Regions from separate parts of the Streptomyces sp. NPDC005955 genome, predicted to be linked through region 1. Evidence: riboswitches for the same ligand, from Rfam matches in the RefSeq annotation. Region 1 holds a riboswitch; the other holds the start of a gene.
What was found. Region 1 has a riboswitch for glycine ahead of gcvP (aminomethyl-transferring glycine dehydrogenase). Riboswitches for the same ligand answer to the same signal wherever they lie in the genome.

Region 1 (3,399 bases):
CCAAGATGCTGGCCAAGGTCGCCTCGGAGGAGGCGAAGCCCGACGGGCTGCTGCTGATACCGGTCGGTACCGAGCGGGCGCTGCTCGCCCCGATGCCCGTCCGGGTGCTGCCGGGGGTCGGACCCGCCACCGGGGACCAGCTGCGGCGCGCCGGGATCACCACGGTCGGCGAACTGGCCGAGGCCGGGGCCGACGAACTGGTGCGGCTGCTGGGCAAGGCCCACGGGGCGGCGCTGTACGCGATGGCCCTCGCGCACGACGAGCGGCCGGTCGTCGCCGAACGGGAGACGAAGTCGGTGTCCGTCGAGGACACCTACGACGTGGACATCCACGACCGCACGCGGGTGCGGTGGGAGGTCCAGCAGCTGGCCGATCGGTGCGTGCGGCGACTGCGGGACTCGGGACACTCCGGGCGGACCGTGGTGCTCAAGGTGCGCAGGTACGACTTCTCGACGTTGACCCGCTCCGAGACGCTGCGCGGACCCACCGACGATCCCTCGGTGGTGCGGGAGGCCGCCGCGCGGCTGCTGGAGTCCGTGGACACCACCGGGGGCGTGCGCCTCCTCGGGGTGGGCGTGAGCGGGCTCGCCGACTACACCCAGGAGGACCTGTTCGCCCAGGCGGCGGGCGCCCGGACCGAGGCCGACGGAGCCGCCGCCGAGGAGCCCGCGGCCCCACCCGACGGCACGGAACCGACGAGCGCCCGTCCGCCCGCCCCGTGGGCCGCCGGCCATGACGTGCACCACGCCGAGTACGGGCGGGGCTGGGTGCAGGGGAGCGGCGTGGGGCGGGTGACGGTGCGGTTCGAGACCCCGTACTCCGGGCCGGGCCGGGTGCGGACCTTCGCCGTGGACGACCCGGCCCTCGAACCCTCCGGCCCGGTCTCCCTGGTGCACCGCCCCGCCCCCGACGACCCGGCCTGATCCGGAAGAGGGGGCCTAGCGGTCGTCCGGGAGCTTCGGGTCGTCGCCCGCTCCGGCCAGCTCACCGAAGTCCCGTACCGCCGGTGGCGCCGGGCCCGGGGACGCCAGGTTCAGCCCGTAGTGGTGGTAGAGGCGCAGCTCCTGCTGGGGCGAGAGGTGGCGGCCGACGCCGAAGTCCGGGGCGTCCTTGATCAGGGACCGCTCGAAGGGCACCCGCAACGTGCCCTCCACCAGCTCGCTGGGCTCCAGCGGGACGAACGCGTCACGGCTGAAGAGCCCCGTCCTTATCGCCGCCCACTCCGGCACCCCCGTGGCGTCGTCGAGGTAGACCTCGTCCACCGTGCCGATCTTCGTGCCGTGGAGGTCGAACGCCTTGCGGCCGATCAGGTTGCGCGGATCGATGTCGGTCTGCACGTGCCCTCCAGTGGTCGCAACTCATCCGTAAGCACTACGAAAGTCCACATTTCGACGGGCGGCCACTCGAAGCCCCGTGCGAGGGCCCGCTGGTAGGGTGGAAACGGCTGTTGACCCTGTGCGGGAGAGCTCCCCGGCTGACGACCGGGGGCGCCGAAGGAGCAAATCCTCCCCGGAATCTCTCAGGCCCCCAGTACCGCACGGGTGAGGTCACTCTGGAAAGCAGGGCGGAAGGCCGACGGCCTCCGCCCTCACCGACGGTGAAAGTCGGGCTCCGGCCCGGTGAAGCTCTCAGGTTGAGATGACAGAGGGGGAGGGCCGTCCGGGCACCCGCAATGCGGTGCCCCTCGCAGGTCGTACCGACCAGGAGGCCCCCGCATGACAGTCAACCGTTCCCCCCTCGCCCAGCTCGAACAGGGCATCCCGTTCGAGCGGCGCCACGTCGGACCCGACGTGGAGGCCCGCGCCAAGATGCTCGCGCAGGTCGGGTACGGCTCGCTGGACGAGCTGACGGCGGCCGCGGTGCCCGAGGTCATCAAGAACGCCGAGGCCCTGGACCTGCCCGCGGCCCGCACCGAAGCCGAGGTCCTCGCCGAGCTGCGCTCCCTCGCGGACCGCAACGAGGTGCTCGGCTCGATGATCGGCCTCGGCTACTACGGCACCTTCACGCCGCCGGTCATCCTCCGCAACGTCATGGAAAACCCGGCCTGGTACACCGCCTACACCCCGTACCAGCCGGAGATCTCCCAGGGCCGGCTGGAGGCGCTGCTCAACTTCCAGACCGTGGTCGCGGAGCTGACCGGACTGCCCACCTCCGGGGCCTCCCTCCTCGACGAGGGCACGGCCGCGGCCGAGGCCATGGCACTGTCGCGCCGGGTCGGCAAGGTCAAGAACGGCGTCTTCCTGGTCGACGCGGACACCCTGCCGCAGACCGTGGCCGTCATCCGGACCCGCGCCGAACCCACGGGGGTCGAGGTCCTCGTCGCCGATCTGTCCTCCGGCATCCCGTCCGAGGTCGCCGAGCGGGGGGTCACCGGCGTCCTGCTCCAGTACCCGGGTGCCTCCGGGGCGGTCCGCGAGCTGCGGCCCCTGATCGCGCAGGCCCACGCACTGGGTGCCGTCGTCACCGTCGCCGCCGACCTGCTCGCCCTCACGCTCCTCACCCCGCCCGGTGAGCTCGGCGCGGACATCGCGGTCGGCACCACCCAGCGCTTCGGGGTGCCGATGGGCTTCGGCGGACCGCACGCCGGGTACATGGCCGTCCACGAGAAGTTCGCCCGCAGCCTCCCGGGCCGCCTCGTCGGCGTCTCCGTGGACAGCGACGGGGACCGGGCCTACCGGCTGGCGCTCCAGACCCGTGAACAGCACATCCGGCGGGAGAAGGCGACCAGCAACATCTGCACCGCGCAGGTGCTGCTCGCGGTCATGGCGGGGATGTACGCCGTCTACCACGGTCCGGAAGGGCTGCGGACGATCGCCCGCCGCACCCACCGCTACGCGACGATCCTCGCCGAGGGGCTGCGGGCGGCGGGCACGGAGATCGTGCACGGCGCGTTCTTCGACACGGTCACCGCACGGGTGCCCGGCCGGGCCGCCGAGGTCGTCGCCGCGGCCCGGGAGGGCGGCGTCAACCTGCGCCTGGTGGACGCCGACCACGTGGGCATCGCCTGCGACGAGACCACCACCCGGGCCCAGCTCGGCATCGTCTGGACCGCCTTCGGCGCCGACGCCGACGTCGAGGCCCTGGACGCGTCCGTCGTGGACGCCCTGCCCGGGGCGCTGCTGCGCACCGACGACTACCTGGCGCACCCCGTCTTCCGGCAGTACCGCTCGGAGACGGCGATGCTGCGTTACCTGCGCCGGCTCTCGGACCGGGACTACGCCCTCGACCGGGGCATGATCCCGCTCGGCTCCTGCACGATGAAGCTCAACGCCACCACCGAGATGGAGCCGGTCACCTGGCCCGAGTTCGGTCAGCTGCACCCCTTCGCACCGGCGGAGCAGGCGCAGGGGTACCTCACGCTGATCCACGAGTTGGAGGAGCGGCTCGCCGAGGTCACCG
Region 2 (3,399 bases), on a different contig from region 1:
GGACGGGTCCGGCGACGGCGGAGCCCCTGTTTCTGGCGCCTCGTGGACGGTGCCACTACCGGCTGGCGTCCGATGCCGCTTGCGTCCGGTACCGCTGGCGCCCGGTACCGCTGGCGCGCGGCAGACGGCGCCGGCTACTTCTGGCGCTTGTAGAACGGCAGCGCCACGACCCGGTACGGCTCGTGGGTGCCCCGGATGTCGACGGCCACCCCCGCCGTGCCCGGCTCGGCGTGCGCGGCGTCGACGTACGCCATGGCGATCGGCCGGCCCAGGGTGGGGGAGGGGGCTCCCGAGGTGACCTCGCCGATCACCGCGCCGTCCGCGACCACCGCGAACCCGGCGCGCGGCACCCGCCGCCCCTCGGCGACCAGCCCGACCAGCTTGCGCGGCGGGTTCGCCGCGGCCTTCTCGGCGGCGGCCTCCAGAGCGGCGCGGCCGACGAAGTCGCCCTCCTTCTCGAACTTCACCACCCGGCCGAGCCCGGCGTCGAAGGGGGTCAGCGCCTCGGTCAGCTCGTGCCCGTACAGCGGCATGCCCGCCTCCAGGCGCAGCGTGTCCCGGCAGGACAGCCCGCAGGGCACCAGTCCGGCCGCCGCCCCCGCCTCGGTCAGCGCCCGCCAGATCCGCTCGGCGTGCTCCGGCGCCACGAACAGTTCGAAGCCGTCCTCGCCGGTGTATCCGGTACGGGCGATCAGTGCGGGAACGTCCGCGACGGTGCCCGGGAGGCCGGCGTAGTACTTCAGGCCGTCCAGGTCCGCATCGGTCACCGCCGCCAGGATGCCGGGCGACTCGGGGCCCTGCACGGCGATCAGCGCGTAGGCGTCCCGGTCGTCGCGGACCTCGGCGTCGAAGCCGGCGGCCCGCTCGCGCAGCGCGTCGAGGACGGTCTGCGCATTGCCCGCATTGGCGACGACCAGGTACTCGGTGGCCCCGGTGCGGTAGACGATCAGGTCGTCCAGGATGCCGCCGTCGGCGCGACAGATCATCGTGTAGCGGGCGCGGCCGGTGCCGACGGTGGCGATGTTGCCGACCAGCGCGTGGTTCAGCAGCTGGGCGGCCTGCGGCCCGGTGACGGTGATCTCGCCCATGTGGGAGAGGTCGAACAGGCCGGCCCGGGTGCGTACGGCCTGGTGCTCGTCGCGCTCGCTGCCGTAGCGCAGGGGCATGTCCCAGCCGGCGAAGTCGGTCATGGTCGCGCCTAGCGAACGGTGCAGCGCGTCGAGCGCGGTACGACGGGGGGCGGTGCTCATGGATAGTGCTCCCAGGGCATGACGGCGAGGTGATCCTCCCCATCTGTCATCGGACCTGAGAGGTTCGCCGGGAGCCACGCCGCGGACGGCGGCCCGGTTTGCACCTTGGGTGGGACCGCGCGCTCCACGGCGCTGCGATCCGCTTTTCAGATGTGCCTCGCCCGCGCGGTAACTGGGCCTGAGAGATTCAAGGGAGGGACTTGCTCCTTCGGCGCCCCGGTCGGACCGAGGGCTCTCCCGCGCGGATTCAAGCGGCCGGTATGCAGTTGGCGGCCACATCATTGCACGCATTCGCCGCCCTGGGCAGGGCGGCGGCCCCCTTTCGCCCCGGCACCGGCCACCCGCGGTGACCGTCGGGGCGCAGTCGCGCCCCCGCGGGGCGGAGGGTGTTCGCGCGGCCACGGGCCGTCATGCCGTCGTGACCGTATCCGGACGAAAATCACGAGCATCCGAAATTACCCGCTCTTTACACTCTACGGGGAAGGCTCACGTGACCGACTGGAGGGGACGATCACGGTGAACAGGACCAGGGGGTACGTGAGCGCTTCGGGCGTCGCGCTGCCCGAACAGTCGGGAGCACCTGCCGCCCAGGTGTGCGGGGGGCGGGCCACGGGGGTCGTCCGTGATCTGCGGGAGCGGGCGGGCCGGGGGCCGCACGCGCTGCGCTTCGCCCCCGGTGACCTCGTCGTGGTGTCCGGGCTCCCGGGCAGCGGCAAGTCCACCCTGATGTCCCGGACGGTCCGCGCGGACGACGTCCCCGCCGCCGTCCGCATCGACTCCCAGGACACCCGCGACCGCTGGACCCGTCGGATGCCCGGGGTGCTGCCCTACGGCCTGTACCGGCCGCTGGTGCGGCTCGCGCACTTCACGGCGCTGCGGCGGGCGCTGCGGTCCGGGGCGAGCGTGGTGGTCCACGACTGCGGGACCCAGGCGTGGGTGCGCCGGTGGCTCGCCCGCGAGGCCCGGGTCCGGGGGACGACGCTGCACCTGCTGCTGCTCGACGTCGCGCCGGACACCGCGCTCAGCGGGCAGCGCGAACGGGGCCGCGGAGTGTCGCGGTACGCCTTCGCGCGGCACCGGCGGGCGGTCGGGCGCCTGGTGCGGGACGCGGAGCGCGGGAGCCTGCCGTCCGGCTGCACCTCCGCGGTGCTGCTGGACCGTCCCGCGGGCGGCGCGCTGCGGTCCATCCGCTTCGACGGGTAGCGCGCCCCCGCCTCCGCGCCCCGGGCCCGCGGCTTCGCGTTAGGGTGCCTGGCGCAGACGCAGCGCGGTACCGATCAGGTGGTTGACGATGGAGATTCCGGCCCAGGCCCCCCACCCCTCGCCCTCCGGGGCGTACGACCCCCCGGCCCCCCTCACGACCGACGGCCCGTCCGGGGACGGATGGCCGGCCAACGAGTTGGAGGCGGTGCTCGCCGCGTCCGTCGGGGTGCCGTCCGCCGCCGCACGGATCGTGGAGGTGCTGGGCCGCAGCCCGATATGGGTGCCGCTGCCCAACGGCGGCGGGCCCGCCAGCGCCACCCTGGACCTGCCGACCCTGGAGATCGACGGCCAGGCGTACGTCCCGGTGTTCACCTCCGCCGCACAGTTCCGGCAGGTCGTCGGGGACCGGATGGACGGCACGGTCGCTCCGGCCGTCGAGTTCGCCCGGGGGCTGCCCCCGCAACTCGGCATCGTCCTCAACCCCGGCGGAGCGGTCGGCGTCCCGCTGCCGCCCCCGGCCGTCGCGGAGCTCTGCCGCGCCGGTCGCACCCCCCTGGACGGTCCCGGCAGCGGCGGACGGGTGCGGCTGCGCCAGCCCGACTGGAAGGAGGACCCGGTGGACTTCCTCACCGCCGCGGCCGCCGAGTTCGCATCGGTGGGCGTGGTCACCACCGCCCGCCGGGCGCTGGCCAACGTGGAGGACGGCGACCCCGCCCTGTTCATCGGCGTCGAACTCGACCAGGGGGAGGCGGCCGTGGCCGGCGAACTGCCGCTGGACGCCCTCGGTCGGGCCCTCGGCCGGGTCCCCGTCGTCTGGGGGGTCAACCTGATCCTCCTCGACGTCGCCCAGGACCCGGTGGCCGACTGGATGCGCGAGCAGGTGCGGCCGTTCTACGTCCGGGGCCAGTGATCCGCGGGCCGCACAGCGGTCGCCACCGGTGACGGA

Region 2: it holds a riboswitch for glycine, as region 1 does, so the genes downstream of both, gcvT (glycine cleavage system aminomethyltransferase GcvT) here and gcvP (aminomethyl-transferring glycine dehydrogenase) in region 1, are expected to answer to the same signal.

What each region holds. Positions count from the first base shown of each region.
Region 1 covers NZ_JBIAIF010000014.1:9,539-12,937, forward strand. The annotation lists gene ACFYOU_RS27185 (DNA polymerase IV) at 1-923, shown strand, start outside; gene ACFYOU_RS27190 (PRC-barrel domain-containing protein) at 939-1,337, opposite strand; glycine riboswitch at 1,449-1,546, shown strand; gene gcvP (aminomethyl-transferring glycine dehydrogenase) at 1,716-3,399, shown strand, end outside.
Region 2 covers NZ_JBIAIF010000018.1:104,010-107,408, reverse strand. The annotation lists gene gcvT (glycine cleavage system aminomethyltransferase GcvT) at 135-1,250, opposite strand; glycine riboswitch at 1,407-1,500, opposite strand; gene ACFYOU_RS30985 (AAA family ATPase) at 1,767-2,453, shown strand; gene ACFYOU_RS30980 (enhanced serine sensitivity protein SseB C-terminal domain-containing protein) at 2,542-3,363, shown strand.